4 regions of the Zhengella sp. genome follow, and region 1 is predicted to be linked to each of the others. Evidence: predicted binding sites of a transcription regulator. Region 1 holds the regulator's gene; each other region holds the start of a gene.
The links. The regulator PhoB, encoded in region 1, activates phosphate uptake and scavenging genes when phosphate is short. The targets are predictions, from matches to a motif close to TGTCATNNANCTGTCAT.
Positions count from the first base shown of each region.

Region 1 (4,425 bases):
GCCGATCATGGATGTCGTTTTCATCCTGGTCATCTTCTTCATGCTGGCGGCGCAATTCGTGCGGCAGGCCGAGCAGCCGCTGGCGCTTGCACCGGCAGGTGAAGCCGTCATGGCGCAGGACACGGCAACGCCGCAGACCCTGTCACTGACACCGCTCGAATTCATGCTGGACGGCGAAACCGTCGCCGCCTCCGCCCTGCCGGCGGCGCTGGCCGCTGACCCCGGCCGGCCGCTGGTTGTGACGGTCAGTCCCGATGCGCCCTATCAGGCGCTGGTCACCGCGCTGGATGCGGCCGCGAAGGCAGGGCGCACCAAGATTGCCACCCGTGCCGACAGCCCCGGTTCCGGGGAGGCCGGCCAATGAAGCGCCTGCGCCTGGAAACGCCACCCGCTCCGCAGGCCGACCCGACCCTGCCGCTGATCAACATCGTCTTCCTTCTGCTGATCTTCGTCATGTTGTCGGGTGTCATTCGCGCCGCCGACCCGCTGCCGCTGGAGCCGGCTTCCGCGCCGGTCGATCCGTCCGGCGCACCGGCTGCCACCCGTACACTCCATGTCGCCGCCGACGGCCGCATGGCGTGGAACGGACTGGTCGACGAGGCTGCGCTCGAAGGCTTTGTGGCGGCATTCTCGCAGGAGGCGTGGGACAAGGCCTGGCTGAAGGCCGACCGAAATGCCGAAGCCGCCGCCATAATCCGTCTGACCGAACGCCTGCGCGCCGGCGGTATCACGACCCTCACCATGATCGTGGAGGCCCGTCCATGAAGACCTTGCGTGCTGCCGTCGCCATCCTGCTCTCGCTTGGCCTGCATGCGGCCCTCGCCTCGGTCGTCGCCCATGGCATTGCCGGCGGCGGCGATGCAAGCGAGCCCGGCGACGTGACGGTGACCGTCACCCTCATCGAGGCGCCGGGCGAAACCGAAACGCCCAGGCCGGAAGCCGAAATGGCCGCGCAAGCGGAGCCGGAAACGGAAGAAGCGCCAGTCGAAACCGGATCCATCGCCGATGCGCCGGCTCAAATCGCGCAGAAGCTGCCGCTTCCGGAATTGCCGTCGGCCCCGCCGGTTGTCGCACTTGCGGCAACGGACATCGCCCATGCGCTTCCGCCTCTCGCCATGCCTGCGGCGGCGCCGGCGATATCGCAACCGCAGGAAAGTGAGGACTGGGCGGTGCTGCCCCGAACGGTCGCCGTCGTGCCGACACCCAGGCCGCAGATCACGCGGCAGGAGGCGGAACCGGCCCCGCGCGCCGAAAGGCCGGACCGGCCGAAGAAAAGCGCCGTCGCACCTGCCCGCCAGAAGGCTTCCAGGGGAAACCGGGGCGCCAATGGGAGCGACACGGCCTCCCAGCGCAGCGCGCGCGGCAAGACGGCTGGCCCATCCAAGGCTGCCATGCGGCAAGCCATGGTCAGCTATGGCCAGCGGGTGAACAGCCATGTCGCGCGGCGCAAGCCGCGTGGCGCCGGCGGGCGCGGCACGGTGGGCCTGAACCTGCGCATTGCGCGCACCGGTGCGCTTCTGGGCGCCAGCATCGGCGCCAGTTCCGGCAATCCCGCGCTCGACCGGAAGGCCTTGCAGGCTGCGCGCAACGCCGCGCCTTATCCGCAACCGCCCGAAGAGCTTGCCGGGCGCAGCCTCGCGCTGCGCATTCGCCTGAGTTTCAGGTGATTGCAAACGCGCGGCGGAAACGGCTTTCGCTTGTCATTTTTCCTCGATCGCGTAGCCCGCGCCGCGAATGGTGCGGATGACGTCCGGCATGTTGCCGATGTTCACCGCCTTGCGCAGCCGCCCGATATGCACATCGACCGTGCGCTCGTCGATATAGATCGTCTCGCCCCAGACATTGTCGAGAAGCTGACCGCGCGAAAACACCCGTCCCGGATGCTGCATGAGATATTCCAGCAGCCGGAACTCGGTTGGTCCGAGCTTCACTTCCCGCTTGGCGCGGTAGACGCGATGCGTTTCCCTGTCCAGAACGATATCGCCGACCGTCAGCGTGCCTGACAGCATTTCCGGCTTGGCGCGGCGCAGCAGCGCCCTGACGCGTGCCAGGAATTCCGGCGTCGAGAACGGTTTGACGAGATAATCGTCGGCACCGGTCGAAAGCCCGCGCACCCGGTCGCTCTCCTCGCCACGCGCAGTGAGCATGATCACGGGAAGGCGTTCCGTTTCGTGGCGTTGACGCAGCCGCCGGCAAAGCTCGATGCCGGAGACACCGGGCAGCATCCAGTCGAGCACCAGGAGGTCGGGCACGTTTTCGCGCAGGCGCAGTTCCGCCTCGTCGCCGCGCACCACGACTTCGACCTCATAGCCCTCGGCTTCGAGATTGTATTGCAGAAGGACGCCCAGCGGCTCTTCGTCCTCGACAACAAGAATGCGGGGGGATGCCATTGCCGACCTGCTCAGCCGATGCCTTCGGCCACGTTGTCGACCCGCGGCCGGGCCATCGGCAACTGATCGCCGGTGATCATGTAATAGGCGTTCTCGGCGATATTGGTGACGTGATCGCCGATGCGCTCCAGGTTCTTGGCGCAGAAGAGAAGATGCGTACAGGAGGAGATCTTGCGCGGATCCTCCATCATGTAGGTCAGCAATTCGCGGAACACCGACGTATAGGCCATGTCGATGTGCTCGTCGCGATTGCGGATTTCCTCGATCTCGCCGGCGCGGCGGCCGACATAGACATCGATGATGGCATTGACCTGGTTGCGCGCCAGTTCCGCCATTTTCTCGATCCCGAAATTCGGCTCGCGCATGACCACCATCTCGCCGATGGAGCCGACCCGCTTGCAGGTACTCTTGGCCAGGTCGCCGATCCGCTCCAGGTCGCCGGCCATGCGCATGGCACCGACCGCGAAACGCAGATCCTGGCCCATCGGCTGGCGCTTGCCGATCAGCGTGACGGCCCTGTCGTCCAGGTCACGCTGCATCTGGTCCATCAGCCGGTCTTCCGAAATGACCCTCTGCGCCAGCGCGACGTCGCCGGTCAGCAGCGCGCGCGTGGCCATGTCCACCATCTCGGCAGCCCGCTCGCCCATCGAGCGGATCATGGTATCCATCGCGTCGAGTTCCTCGTCGAACGAGGTGACAGTATGCTCGCCCATGGCGCAATCTCCCGGATTGGTAAGGCTCAGCCGAAGCGGCCGGTAATGTAGTCTTGGGTGCGCTTGTCGTCGGGGTTCGTGAACATCTTGTCCGTCGGCCCTTCCTCGACGAGAATTCCGAGGTGGAACATCGCCGTGCGCTGCGAGACGCGCGCGGCCTGCTGCATCGAGTGGGTGACGATCACGATCGTGTAGTTCTCCTTCAACTCGTCGATCAGTTCTTCCACCTTCGCGGTGGCGATCGGGTCGAGCGCCGAACAGGGCTCATCCATCAGGATCACTTCCGGCGAGACGGCAATGGCGCGCGCGATGCACAGACGCTGCTGCTGCCCACCCGAGAGCCCCGTGCCGGGCTCGTCGAGACGGTCCTTGACCTCCTCGAACAACCCTGCCTTCTGCAGGCTCGTCACCACGATTTCCTCCAGGTCCGCCTTGGAACGGGCGAGCCCGTGAATGCGGGGGCCATAGGCGATGTTCTCGCGGATCGACTTCGGGAACGGATTGGGCTTCTGGAACACCATGCCCACCCGCGCGCGCAGTTCCACCACGTCAATGGCCCTGTCGTAGATGTCCTTGCCATCGAGCGTGATCCGGCCCGTCACACGGCAGATGTCGATCGTGTCGTTCATCCGGTTCAGGCAGCGAAGGAAGGTGGACTTGCCGCAGCCTGACGGGCCGATCAGCGCCGTCACCTGGTTCTTGCGGACATCCAGGTCGACATCGAAGAGGGCCTGCTTTTCGCCATAGTAGACGCAGACTTTCTCGCCGCGCATCTTGAACGTATCGGTGTCTGTTTGCGGCATGGTCTTGTCTTTGAGTGCTTCTTCAATCTGTGTTTCGGTACGCATGTTCATCTCGGCGCTCCGTTCTCGGCCCCTCACCAGCGCCGCTCGAAGCGTCGACGCAGTATGATGGCGGTAATGTTCATGATCGCAAGGAAAACCAGCAGGATGATGATCCCGCCCCAGGCGCGTTCGTAGAAGGCCGGGTCCGCGCGCTTGGCCCATTCGAAGATCTGGGCCGGCATGGCCGAGTTCGGATCAAGAAAGCCCGATGCGACACCGTCGGGATAATTCGATGCGATGAAGCCGACCATGCCGATAAGCAGAAGCGGCGCGGTTTCGCCAAGCGCCTGCGCCAGCCCGATGATCGTTCCGGTCAGGATGCCCGGCATGGCCAGCGGCAGCACATGGTGGAACACCGACTGCATCTTGGAGGCGCCGATGCCGAGCGCGCCCTCGCGGATCGACGGCGGAACGGCCTTCAGAGAGGCACGCGTCGAGATGATGATCGTCGGCAGCGTCATCAGCGTCAGGACCAGC
Region 1 is NZ_JAWKWO010000001.1:1,095,350-1,099,774, forward strand. It holds gene R3D65_RS05230 (ExbD/TolR family protein) at 1-364, shown strand, start outside; gene R3D65_RS05235 (ExbD/TolR family protein) at 361-765, shown strand; gene R3D65_RS05240 (TonB family protein) at 762-1,667, shown strand; gene phoB (phosphate regulon transcriptional regulator PhoB) at 1,701-2,390, opposite strand; gene phoU (phosphate signaling complex protein PhoU) at 2,402-3,103, opposite strand; gene pstB (phosphate ABC transporter ATP-binding protein PstB) at 3,130-3,957, opposite strand; gene pstA (phosphate ABC transporter permease PstA) at 3,981-4,425, opposite strand, start outside.

Region 2 (4,425 bases), on a different contig from region 1:
GTGGATGCGCGCACGTTGATCTCGAGGCGCAGCAGGAAATAGCTCATGAAGTTCGGCATGACCTGCGGAACGATGCCATAGGCGACGCGCTCGACCCAGTTGCCGCCGACGGCGCGCAAACCCTCTTCCGGGCGCATGTCGGCATTCTCGACCACCTCGAAGAACATCTTTCCGAGCGCGCCGATGGTATGGATCGAGACGGCGATGATGGCCGGGATCGGACCGATGGACAGGATGGCGACGAAGAAGCCGGCGATGACGATTTCCGGAAAGGCGCGCAGGAATTCCATCAGCCGGCGCACCGCGCCGCGCGTCCAGGGGTTGGGATTGAGATTCTTCGCCGCGAGAAAGGAAAGCAGGAAACCGAACGTCAGGCCGATCAGGGTCGAGAGCAACGCGATATTGAGCGTCTCGAGCATCTTGTAGAAATATTCGGGAATGTAGAACCAGTCGGTCAGGACGACACGGCCTTCCGGGTAATTGTATTTGAAACTGCCGTCGTCATAGGGCGAGGGAAGATCGAAGAGCGCGCGCACCGGCTCGAATGCATCGCGCGGCGCCAGGTCGATGAAGAAATCGAAGAAATAGGGCAGCCGGTCGAAAAACTTGCCGGCATTGGTCTCGTTGGCGAACCAGAGCGAGCCCGAAAGGGCCACCAGGACCACCACAAGTCCGCCCCAGGTGTAGAGACGCCGGCGGCCGGTCAGTTCGCGCCAATGGCCCTCGATGAGGCGTGCCGATTCGGACAGCGGTGTCACGTTATCAACGGTTGCCATGTCGTGTCTGGTCCCTGGCGTCATGGTGCCGCGGGCCTTGCGGTCCGCGGCACACATGGAAGTGTCGGATGAAGCTTAGGAGCCGATCTTGGCCTTGCGGGCCGCGATGATGGCCTTGTAGAAGTCGGCATTGACCTCGGTGAAGCCCTTGTAATCGCCGCCCTGGATGGCGGAGAAGCACTCCGGATCGCCTTCCGGCAGCCCCATCATGAAGTCCTTGAACCTGGTCTTCATGTCGGCATCCATCGAACTGCGCACGACGATCGGCCCGTTCGGGATCAGCGGCGACTGCCAGAGCTGAACGAGGTCGTCCATGTTCAGGATGCCCTTGTCGACCATCTTGCGCAGGTTGCCGGAGGTGTAGCCGTCCTTGAACTCACCGACGCCCGACGCCCAGGTCGTGCCGGCATCGAACGTGCCCTTGACGACTTCGAGAACGAGGTTCTCATGGCCGCCGCCAAAACCGGTCTCGGAGAAGTATTCCTTGATCGAAGTGCCGATGGCTTCCGGCAGCGTGACGGAGGGGACCAGGAAGCCGGAGGTGGAATCCGGATCGGCGAAGCCGAGCTTCTTGCCCTTCATGTCTTCCAGCCTGGTCAGGCCGGAATCCTTGCGGGCGACCATGACGGAATAGTAGCCGGTGGAACCATCGGTCTGCACCGTGGTCAGGATCGGCTCGACAGCGTTCGGGTCGGAGAGATAGACCTTGGCATAGCCGGACGCGCCCAGTTCGGCATAGTCCAGCGTTCCTCCCAGCAGGCCCTGAATGACGCCGTCATAGTCGGCCGCCGGAAAGAGCGAGACCTTTTCGACACCGAGAACCTCGGGAAGTTTTTCGACCATGCACTGGAAGTTGCGCAGGCGGTCGGCTTCGTTTTCACCGCCCAGAATGCCGATGCGGAATTCCTTGAGGTCTTCGGCGCCGGCCGGCGCGGCAGCGACGAGAGCGGCAAGCGAGGCCGCAGCGAGAAGGACTTTCTTGAACATGGGAGTTCTCCTTGTTTCGACCGGGCCATCCGGTCCGCTTGAAGCAGAAAGGCGCCCGTTACGCGGGCGAGGCGATCCCGGCGACCTCGTGCTGGCGGGTCACGCCAGCCGGATGCCCGGTGGATTGGCTGGCCGCTCTCGCGGCTTTCGGGGTACCGAGCGCCGTCGAGGTGACTTCCTCGGACAGTTCTCCTTCGGAAACGCCGTAGATCATCTTGACGGCTTCCGGGGTCAGGTCGCGGGCAGGGCCGTCGAACACGACCTTGCCGGCCGACATGCCGATGACCCGCTCGCAATAGGCGCGGGCTGTATCGAGCGTGTGCAGGTTGGTGATGACGGTCATGCCTTCGCGGCGGTTGATGTCGGCCAGCGAATCCATCACCACCTGCGCGTTGAGCGGATCGAGCGAGGCGATCGGCTCGTCGGCCAGGATCATTTTCGGCGACTGCAGCAGCGCCCGGGCAATCGCCACGCGCTGCTGCTGGCCGCCCGACAGCGTGCCGGCGCGTTGCAGGGCGGTCTGTGCGATGCCAAGACGCTCCAGCGCCATCAGCGCCTGCGCGCGCTCTTCATCCGAGAAGATGTTCAGCAGGTTCAGGAGCGTGGAACGGTGATTGAGCCGGCCCAGCAGGACATTGGTGAGCACATCGAGGCGCGGCACGAGATTGAATTGCTGGAAGATCATGGCGCAGTCGCGCTGCCAGTTGCGCAGCGCGGTTCCGCGAAGGGCCGAAACCTCCGTGCCCTCGAAGCGAATGACGCCATCCGACACGCCGATGAGCCGGTTGATCATGCGCAGAAGCGTGGACTTGCCGGCGCCCGAACGGCCGATGACGCCGACCATCTGACCCTGCGGGATCGAAAGCGTGACGGAATCGACCGCGGTGTTGGCCCCGAAACGGCGGGTGACATTGGCAAGTTCGAGCATGGTCCGTTCCGTTCATCGGTGGCGGCTGTTTAAGACTTTCGCGTTTCCGCTACCCCGGGCATGTGAAGCGTACGTGTCGATGCCGTGACAGTTCGGTGACAGTGCACACCGGCGCACCGGATCACGCGCCGGCGGCGTATTTTTCGAGGAAGCCCGCAGCGTCGAGCGTGCGGAAATCCTCCAGCGCAGCGCGCAGGCGGTCATGGTCCCAGTCCCACCAGGCAAGGCGATCCATCCGGGGACCGAGGCCGTCCTCGAAGCGTTGGCGGATCGGTCGGGCCGGCACGCCGCCGACGACCGTGTAGGGCGCCACATCCTTCGAGACGACCGCACCGGCGCCGATCACCGCGCCATTGCCGACGGTCACGCCAGGCAGGATGGTGGCGCCATGGCCGATCCAGACATCGTGGCCGATGGTCACCGTATTGGACCGGCGCCACTCGAAGAACGCGCTTTCGTTTGCCGCGTCATCGAAATAGTCGCCGGCGCGATAGGTGAAATGGTGCAGCGTGGCGCGCCAGACCGGGTGGTTCGTGGCATTGATGCGGACATGGCTGGCAATGTTGACGAACTTGCCGATGCGGGCCGCCCAGGCCTCGCATTCGCGCATCATGTAGGAATAGTCGCCAAGCGTGGTTTCGCTGACATGGCAGCGCTCGGCGATTTCGGTGTAGCGCCCGATCTCGCTGTCGGTGACCAGCGCTGTGGCGTGGATCAGCGGCGCTTCGGAAAGACGGGTCATGCCGCATCTCCCTTCGGCGTGAAGGCGGTGACGTCGATGACCGTGTCGGCAACCGCCTCGCGCACATCCGCGTCATGAAAGATGCCGAGCAGGGCCACGCCCTTCGTCTTCTTCTCCTCGATCATGGCGATGACAACGTCGCGGTTTGCCGCATCGAGCGATGCCGTCGGCTCGTCCAGCAACAGGACCGGATGATCGGTGATGAAGCCGCGGGCGATGTTGACGCGCTGTTGCTCGCCACCGGAAAAGGTGGCCGGCGGCAGGTGCCACAGGTGTTCGGGCAGGTTCAGCCGGGCCAGCAGTTGCGCGGCGCGATGGCGCGCCCGCTCGGGATCGGCGCCACGCGCCAGCAGAGGTTCGGCGGCGACATCAATGGCCGGCACACGCGGCACCGCACGCAGGAACTGGCTGACATAGCCGATGGTTTCCCGGCGGATCGCCAGCATGCCGCGCGGGCTGGCCCGGGTAATGTCGATCAGGCGGCCCCTGTGATTGACGATGATCTGGCCCTCATCGGCACCATAGTTGCCGTAGAGCATTTTCAGGATGGAACTCTTGCCCGACCCGGACGGGCCGCCGAGCACGGCGCAGGAACCGGCCTTGAGCGAAAAGGACACATGCTCCACCACATTGAGGCGGATGCCGTCTCGCAGATGCATGGTGAAGGTCTTGGCGACATCGGAAACGACGAGTGGTGTCGGCATGGTCACACCTGCAGGATGGAGGAAACGAGAAGCTGGGTATAGGGCGCCTGGGGGTCGTCCAGCACGCGGTCGGTCAGGCCTGTTTCAACCACCTTGCCCTCCTTCATCACCATCATGCGGTGGGACAGCAGGCGGGCGACGGCCAGGTCGTGCGTGACCACCACGGCCGCCAGCCCGAGATCGGCGACAAGTCCGCGCAGAAGGTCCAGCAGGCGCGCCTGAACCGAGACATCCAGCCCGCCGGTCGGCTCGTCCATGAAGACAAGGCGCGGCCCGGTGACCAGATTG
Region 2 is NZ_JAWKWO010000002.1:269,426-273,850, forward strand. It holds gene phnE (phosphonate ABC transporter, permease protein PhnE) at 1-776, opposite strand, end outside; gene phnD (phosphonate ABC transporter substrate-binding protein) at 852-1,763, opposite strand; gene phnC (phosphonate ABC transporter ATP-binding protein) at 1,822-2,691, opposite strand; gene R3D65_RS07340 (DapH/DapD/GlmU-related protein) at 2,813-3,433, opposite strand; gene phnL (phosphonate C-P lyase system protein PhnL) at 3,430-4,137, opposite strand; gene phnK (phosphonate C-P lyase system protein PhnK) at 4,140-4,425, opposite strand, start outside.
Region 2: phnC (phosphonate ABC transporter ATP-binding protein) is a predicted target of PhoB. The motif match lies at 2,776-2,792, and genes of this name have one in related genera.

Region 3 (4,425 bases), on a different contig from region 1:
GCCGACGTGTTCAAGGGCGACGAGAACTGGCAGGCGGTGCAGGCGCCCGCTGGCGAGACCTATGCCTGGGACGATGCCTCGACCTATGTGCAGAACCCGCCCTATTTCGCCGGCATGGAAAAGTCGGCCGGCCAGGTGTCCGACATCAAGGGCGCGCGCATTCTCGGTCTCTTCGGCGACAAGATCACCACCGACCACATTTCCCCGGCCGGTTCGATCAAGGCGCAATCCCCGGCCGGCAAGTACCTGCTGGACAATGGCGTCAACGTGGCCGACTTCAACCAGTACGGCACGCGCCGTGGCAACCACGAAGTGATGATGCGCGGCACCTTCGCCAATATCCGCATCCGCAACTTCATGCTGGGCGAGAACGGCCAGGAAGGCGGCTACACAATCCACTATCCGTCCAAGGAAGAGCTGTCGATCTATGACGCCGCCATGCGCTACCGCGAGGAAGGCGTGCCGCTGGTCGTCTTCGCCGGCGGCGAATACGGCAATGGTTCGTCGCGCGACTGGGCGGCCAAGGGCACCAATCTTCTGGGCGTGCGCGCCGTCATCGCCGAGAGCTACGAGCGTATCCACCGCTCCAATCTCGTCGGCATGGGCGTCATTCCCTTCGTCTTCACCGGTGGCGACACCTGGAAGTCGCTGGGCCTGAAGGGTGACGAGACGGTCTCCATCGAGAACCTGCAAGGCATCAAGCCGCGCCAGACCGTGCCGGCCACGATCACCTTCGCCGATGGTTCGACAAAGACGATCGAGCTGCTCTGCCGCATCGATACGCTGGATGAACTGGACTACTACAAGAACGGTGGCATCCTGCAATATGTGCTGCGGGATCTCGCGGCCTGATCCGAAAGGCCGGTCAGACTTCGAAAACGACCGCCGGAACCTGTGTTCCGGCGGTTTTTTCATGCCTGCTGCGGGGAGGCTCAAAAGGAACTCGCGTGAAAGTGAGTTTTCATTGAATGTCAGGGAAACTATGACCAAGGATGAGCCGCCGGTGACCGGCCGCATGGGACATGAAGGAGGCACGCGCCGCCGTGAGAAGGATTCTGCTCTCAGCCCTGTTTGCATTGCTTGCAGCCGTACCGGCTTCGGGCGGCGAAAAACCCGAGGCGGTCGTGGAACTCTTCACCAGCCAGGGCTGCTCCTCCTGCCCCGCGGCCGATGCCTATCTGGGCGAACTGGCGCAGCGTGACGGCGTGATAGCGCTGGCCTGGCATGTCGATTACTGGGACTATCTCGGCTGGAAGGACACCTTGGGCGCGCCGGGTAACACCGCCCGCCAGGAGGCCTATCGCCGGGCTCTGGGGAACATGTCGAAATACACGCCCCAGATGATCATCAATGGCCGCCATGACGTGGTTGGCTCCCATCGCAAGGAAGCCGAAACGGCCATGGCGCGCACCGCCGCGTCCATCGAAGTGCCGGTATCGGTATCCCGGTCCGATGGCACGATCCGTATTCGCGTTGCGCGCGGCGCGCCCGCCAAGGCGAATGTGCTTCTGGTCTGCTATGCGCCGCCGCAGACAGTTTCGGTACGCAAGGGCGAAAATCGCGGCCGCGACATCACCTATTGGAACGCTGTGACCGGCTGGCAGACCGCGGGCATGTGGCATGGCGACGCCATGGATATCGAACTGCCCATGTCGTCCCTGTCCATCCAAGCTGGTGGCGGATGCGCCGCATTGCTGCAGGAAATGGCCGGCGGGGTGGGCCCCGGTGCGATTATCGGCGCCGCGTCCATCGCTTTCGGGACGACGGGCAGCATCCGCCAGAACAGATATTGAGGATCTGCCGCGTGATGAACGGTCCGGGACGGGGTGTTGCCGAGGTTGGTCCGGCCAAATGACGGCCGTGGGCGGGGGGCTTGGGGGTTACAGCCGCTATCGGGCCGGACCGTCTCAGGCAACGGGCACAGCGTCGGTTCCGTTTGCGGCCTCAGCTTGTCCGGAAAGCGGCGAAAAGGTGGCCGGCCTTTCACGAATTTCGAACGATCTGTATCAGTAGTTCATAAATCAAAGTGATGAATTGCGCCCACGCGTCACCGGACGGCAAGTCTTGCAATTGTCCGGACGAGGCGGCAGGCTGTCACGAAACGGTTACAAAGGAGCGGTCATGGACAATCAGGGCGCGGCAGGAGGTTCTTCCGAAGCATCCAATCTGGTGGCGCTGCATGAGGTCCGGCGGCAGCGCCACCCGCAAACGGTCACCTTTCATCGCACCGAGCTCGGGCGTATTCTCAACATCTACAGTTTCATGGTGGCGGCCAACGAATGGCGCGATTATGCCATCGACCACCTGGCCGACCGCGCCGTCTTTTCCGTCTACAAGCGCTCCAGTGAGGCCCCTCTTTTCCAGATCGTCAAGGAACCGAAACGCGCCTCACGCCAGGGTGCCTGGTCCGTTCTCAATGCAGCCGGCGTGACCTTGAAACGCGGTCACGACCTCGAGCGCGTCCTCTCGGTTTTCGACAAGCCCCTCAAACTGGTCAAGGGCTGACACGCACGGCCTTCAGACCGGCGGCGTGGAACGCCCGCCATTCAGCGCCCGTTGCATCAGCGCCGTGTCGAGCCAGCGTCCGTGCTTGAAACCGGATCCGGAAATCCGGCCGCATGAGACGAAGCCTTGGGATTCGTGCAGCGCGATCGACGCGCGATTGTTTTCCGCATCGCCGATGACCGCGAGAACCTGGCGGAAACCGGCCGCGCGACAAGCCTCCACCAGACCGGCCAGCAATACGCGCCCCACGCCACGCCCCTTCGCGTCCGGCGCCACGTATATGGAATCCTCCACCATGAAGCGATAGGCCGGGCGCGGCCGGAACGCCGCCGCATAGGCATAGCCGAGCACGGTGCCGGCTTCGTCTTCCGCCGTCAGCCAGGGGAAGCCGCCGCCGGCAACCGCTTCGAAACGGCGTCCCATCTCGGCAAGGTCGGGCGGTTCGGTTTCGTAGGATGCCGTTCCGTGGCGGACCGCATCGGCATAGATGGCCTGGAAAGCCGGCACGTCGGCGGGCATGGCGGGACGCACAACAGGCATGGCAAACATCCGCTATCGTTGGGGAACGATCTGTGCCACCCGCCAGGCAAAAAGAAAAGGGCGGCTTGCGGGCCGCCCTTGTTCAATTCGCAAGGCCTGCGGTCACTCGCGATTGCCGAGGAACTGCAGCAGGAACATGAACAGGTTGATGAAGTCGAGATAGAGACGCAACGCGCCCATGATAGCCTTGCGGCCGGCCACGAGAGCACCGTCGCCCTCGTAATACATTTCCTTGATCTGCTGCGTGTCATAGGCCGTCAGTCCGGCGAACACGAGAACGCCGATCACGGAAATGGCGAACTGCAGCGCCGACGAGCCAAGGAAGATGTTGACCACCGAAGCGATGATGATGCCGAACAGGCCCATGATCAGGAACGAGCCCATGCCCGAAAGGTCGCGCTTGGTCGTGTAACCATAAAGCGAGAGGGCGCCGAAGGCCGATGCCGTGATGAAGAAGGTACGCACGATCGACGTCTGCGTGTAGACGAGGAAGATCGTCGACAGCGACAGGCCGACCAGCGCGGCATAGACCCAGAAGGTCGTTTGCGCGGCGGCAACGCTCATCTTGTTGATGCGGAAGGACAGGAAGAACACCAGCCCGAGCGGGGCGAGCATGACCACCCACTTCAGCGGGCTGACGAAAAGCAGCTGGCCGAACTGGGTCAGTTGTCCGTCCTGGACCGCGAAATTGAAACCGCCCCATGCAGCCAGGCCGGTAATCGCCAGGCCAAGCGCCATGAGGTTGTAGACCTTGAGCATGTAGGAGCGGAGCCCCTCGTCGATGGAGGCGTCGGCATGGGTCTGCACGCCGGATCGCATCTGGTAATTGCGAAGATCAGCCATGGATATCCTCTTTGCTACTGTTCCGTCGGGTGTCGGGACTGACTTAACCAGCCATGCTCCCAGGCGCCGCTGGCGGAACTCCAGCATGCCTGTGGATAATATGAGTTGTCGCACACGCCTGTACAAGTCCCGTCCGCAGGCTCGGGGGAACAAACATGCGTGAATTTCTTCCCTTCGGTTGCAAACCGGGCGTTAACCCTGATTTTCCGTTTGCCTACAGCGTCCTGAGCACCGGTGCGGCCTTGTGACCCAGCACCCGCCAGGTGCCGATGAGCCCGAACCCCACCGTCAGCACCAGGGCCACCGCCAGGGTCGTCACGGCGACGTCAGGCAGGAAGGCCGATTGCAGGTTCATGATCCGCGAGACCACGGCCCAGGCAGCCAGTCCGCCCGCCGCAAGCGCAAATGCGGCGGTTGCAAGACCGATCATGGCGTATTCAAGGCTGAACGCGCCGATCAGGTCCCGCCGCGTCGCGCCCAGCATTTTCAGCACGACCGCATCATGCACGCGGGCCCGGTTGGACGCGGCCAGCGCGC
Region 3 is NZ_JAWKWO010000006.1:262,812-267,236, forward strand. It holds gene acnA (aconitate hydratase AcnA) at 1-852, shown strand, start outside; gene R3D65_RS18345 (DUF1223 domain-containing protein) at 1,044-1,793, shown strand; gene R3D65_RS18350 (DUF2794 domain-containing protein) at 2,122-2,505, shown strand; gene R3D65_RS18355 (N-acetyltransferase family protein) at 2,518-3,045, opposite strand; gene R3D65_RS18360 (Bax inhibitor-1/YccA family protein) at 3,148-3,888, opposite strand; gene R3D65_RS18365 (ABC transporter permease) at 4,103-4,425, opposite strand, start outside.
Region 3: R3D65_RS18350 (DUF2794 domain-containing protein) is a predicted target of PhoB. The motif match lies at 2,093-2,109, and genes of this name have one in related genera.

Region 4 (4,425 bases), 1.0 Mb from region 1:
ACACGGTGATGTCGAAGGACACGCTGCAGGCCGCGCTCAGGGCCGCCGGCGCCGGTGTCATGGGCGTCGACCTGATCATGCGTGGCGAATCGAACCCGGTCTTCTGCGCCGTCCGGCCGCCAGGCCATCATGCAGAATATGCCAAGGCGATGGGCTTCTGCCTGTTCGACAACATTGCCGTGGCGGCGGCCCATGCGCTGGAAACCCATGGCCTGGAGCGCGTGGCCATCGTGGATTTCGACGTCCATCACGGCAACGGAACGGAAGATATTTTCAAGAATGACGAACGGGTCCTGTTCTGCTCTTCCTTCCAGCACCCCTTCTATCCGTATACAGGGCATGAATCCGATACGCGAAACCTCGTCGACGTGCCGCTTTCCGCGGGTGCGGACGGCACGGAATTCCGCAAGCAGATCCGCCAGCACTGGCTGCCGGCACTGGAGGATTTCCGGCCGCAATTCGTCTTCGTCTCCGCCGGTTTCGACGCGCATGTCCTCGATGACATGTCCGGCCTCAAGCTGACCGAGGCCGATTATGGCTGGATAACCGAGGAACTGGCGGCCATCGCCCGGACCCATGCGCAGGGCCGGCTGCTCTCGATGCTGGAGGGCGGCTATGAACCGGGGGCGCTGGCGCGCTCGGTCGTGGCGCATCTCAAGGCGCTTCTCGGCTGACGCCCCTCGTGGCGCGGCGGGCGGGCGATGCGCCTTGCCCGCCGGGCCGCTTTCGGGCTATCTGCCTGCGACCCGTTGTTCAAAGCATGAAGAGGCCAGGCAATGTCTCTGCCCGAAAAAGCATTTCCCGTATCCTGGGACCAGTTCCACCGCGACGCCCGGGCGCTGGCCTGGCGGCTGTCGGGCAAGGCGGAAAAATATCACGCCATCGTCTGTATCACCCGTGGCGGACTGGTTCCGGCCGCCATCATCTCGCGCGAGCTGAATATCCGGGTGATCGAGACCGTCTCCATCGCGTCCTACCACGACTATACCGAACAGGGTGAGTTAAAGGTGCTGAAGGACGTTTCGCCGGCGATCATGGAAAACGAGGGCGAAGGCGTGCTCATCGTCGACGACCTGACCGACACCGGCAAGACGGCCGCGATCGTGCGCGCCATGATGCCGCGCGCCCATTTCGCCACCGTCTATGCCAAGCCGAAAGGCGTGCCGCTGGTGGATACCTTCGTCACCGAGGTCAGCCAGGATACCTGGATCTACTTCCCCTGGGACATGGGCTTTACCTACCAGCAGCCCATATCCGACGGCCACAAGGGCTGACAATGGCGCCGGAAAAGGTGATTCGACCTTCCCGGTCCGGATCATGCTGCCAGGCATGCCGTTCGCGCGGGTATTTCAGCAACCCTGAATTGTTTTTGTCATGGAAACGTCACGGGAATCGGCTAGAAGGTCGTTCTTCGCTGGAATCTTCAAAGAACCCGCCTATCTTCGATGCATGATTACAAACCAGACGCGTGTACAAATGCTTGAGGGTGTTCGACGCATTCTCGGCGGTCCGGAGGCTGCCCTGCAATCTGCTGCCCTGCCGTGGCGAAAGTCCGGCAAGGGGATCGAGATCATGCTGGTCACAAGCCGCGGGACGGGACGATGGGTTCTGCCCAAGGGCTGGCCGGAAAAAGGCGAGACGCTGAGCGAATCCGCGGCTCGCGAGGCTGCCGAGGAAGCGGGGGTCGAAGGCCGGCCGGAAGACGACAAGGCCGGCGTCTATTACTATGACAAGGTATTGCGCAACGGCGTCATGCGCCGCTGCGAGGTTCACGTTTTCCCGATCCGTGTGCGGAGACTGGCAAAGGTGTGGCCTGAATTCGGGCAACGCGAGCGCAAGTGGTTTCCGCCGGCCAAGGCGGCCAAGCTTGTGGACGAACCCGATCTCGCCGAACTGATCGCGGGATTCTCGGGAAATCCCTGACGGGCGCAGCCGCGGACAGCGGTATGTGACAGTTTTGTGACAAGCCCCCTTGCGGCAAGGCGCAGGGGCGCGCTAAGGCGACCGGGATCGATACCGAACCAGAACCGGGAGCCATCATGGCCGGGGATAAGCCGCCGCTTCGCAAACATACGCTCGACAAGGATCTCGGCAAGCTTTCCCGGATCGAGGAAGCCACCGTCACGCTTTCGCGCGGGCTCGTGGCGCCCGGCGTGGCGCTCGCCTTTCTTGCACTGTCGGCTGTCTTTGCAGCCCTCTATGCGGGTTCTGGGGCCGGCGCGCTGACCGTCATCGCCGCGGCCGCCATAGGCGCCTACATGGCGCTCAACATCGGCGCCAACGACGTGGCCAACAATGTCGGCCCTGCCGTCGGCTCGCGCGCCATGACCATGGGCGGGGCGCTGGTGCTTGCAGCGGTCTGCGAGAGCGCCGGCGCATTGATTGCCGGCGGGGACGTGGTCTCGACCATTTCCAAGGGTATCATCGATCCGGCAACCGTTGCCAATCCGGACATCTTCGTTGCCGCCATGATGGCGGCGCTCATCTCTTCGGCGCTTTGGGTCAATCTGGCCACATGGATCGGCGCCCCCGTCTCGACCACCCATTCCGTGGTTGGCGGTGTCATGGGCGCGGGCATTGCCGCGGCCGGGATGGCTTCCGTCAACTGGCCGACGATGGGCGCGATCGCCGCGAGCTGGGTCGTCTCCCCCCTGCTGGGCGGCGTCATTGCGGCCGCCTTTCTCGCCTTCATCAAATCGTTCATCATCTATCAGGACGACAAGATCGCAGCCGCGCGCCGCTGGGTGCCCGTCCTCATCGCGATCATGGCCGGTGCCTTCGCTGCCTATCTGGCGATGAAGGGCTTGAAGAAGATCGTCCACCTGCCCGGTTCCTCCATCCTGTTTCTGGGCCTGGCGGTTGCCATCCTTGCCTGGGCGGTGGTCAATCCGCTGATCCGCCAGCAATCGGAAGGACTGGAAAACCGCAACCAGTCTCTGCGCAAGCTCTTCCGCCTGCCGCTCATCTTCTCGGCAGCCCTGCTCTCCTTCGCCCATGGCGCCAACGATGTGGCCAATGCCGTGGGACCGCTGGCTGCGGTGGTGCACACGGCGATGGAGGGGGATGTGGCCGCCAAGGTCGGCATCCCGCTCTGGGTCATGGTCATCGGCGCGATCGGCATTTCCATGGGCCTGCTGCTCTACGGCCCGAAGCTCATTCGCATGGTCGGTGAACAGATCACCAAGCTGAACCCGATGCGGGCCTATTGCGTGGCGCTGTCGGCGGCCATCACCGTGATCATCGCCTCCTGGCTCGGCCTGCCGGTTTCCTCCACGCATATCGCGGTCGGCGCGGTGTTCGGCGTGGGCTTCTTCCGCGAATGGTACACGGCAAAATCCAAGCGCCGCCGCGCCTATCTGGAGCGCAAGCAGGGCAAGCTCAGGGCCGAACGCAAGGCCGCTGCAGGCGTGTTCGAAGAGGCCTGGGAAGCGGCCGAGGAAAGCGAGGAAAATCCGGTCGCGCGCGACGAGATCATGCGCCGGCGGCTGGTCCGCAGGACCCATGCGACCACGATCGCCGCTGCCTGGGTCATCACCGTTCCGGCGGCTGCCGTGCTGGCGGCCCTTATCTTCACGGTGCTGCGACTGTTCTCCTGAGGTTGCGGCCCTGGCATGCCAAAGCGCGACCTGCCGCCGCGTGGTCCAGGCCAGCGGCGGCCATGGGCAATGAAACGGCGCGCATCGATCAGAACCGCGAAGCGGTGGATAATTTCCGGCGCCCTCCCCGTTATCCACACCCTCCCACATACAAGATGTAGCGTCACACAAGTTTCAAGGAACGAGTGCTTGACCGGTCCCGGCGAGTCACTTTTTATAAACCTCAAGTTCGGAGTTCGGGCGTGGGCGCGCCATGTCAAGCGTGCTGTCTTCCATCAGGTAACGCGTGCTGTCAGTTCGGGAGTCAATCGGCTTTCCGGTGACGGCGAAGCTGTGTCCGGCGTGCCACCATGCGGCCACCGGTCAATCGTAAACGGGGCGTTAACACTATATTTAGTGTTTGCGCCAAAACTGCACACAAGATAGAGTGAAGCTCCCTGATCGGGGGAATCATGAAATCAGGTGGGGGATATGCGGCGGGAACGCCGGTGCGGGCAGGCAAGCGGGGCTGTCTGGGCCAGCGGCGGAAACCGCCGGACGGGAAACGGGCGGATGCCGGTACACCATGTGCCCGGCATTGGTCGCAGCGGCCGGGACGGGCCACAACATCTAGCTTCTCCGGTGCGAGGACCGGAAAACCAAGGGGATCATGACAGATGCGCATTGAACGGCGGTTCACCACGACGGAAAGCGGAGCTTATGGCGGACTGGAATTCCGCAAGGCGACCAGCGAGATCCGCAATCCGGACGGCTCTGTCGTTTTCCGGCTGGAAAACATCGACGTGCCGGCCCGCTTTTCCCAGGTCGCCGCCGACATCCTGGCGCAGAA
Region 4 is NZ_JAWKWO010000001.1:53,597-58,021, forward strand. It holds gene R3D65_RS00220 (histone deacetylase family protein) at 1-674, shown strand, start outside; gene gpt (xanthine phosphoribosyltransferase) at 777-1,274, shown strand; gene R3D65_RS00230 (NUDIX hydrolase) at 1,477-1,923, shown strand; gene R3D65_RS00235 (inorganic phosphate transporter) at 2,040-3,596, shown strand; gene R3D65_RS00240 (vitamin B12-dependent ribonucleotide reductase) at 4,253-4,425, shown strand, end outside.
Region 4: R3D65_RS00235 (inorganic phosphate transporter) is a predicted target of PhoB. The motif match lies at 1,949-1,965, and genes of this name have one in related genera.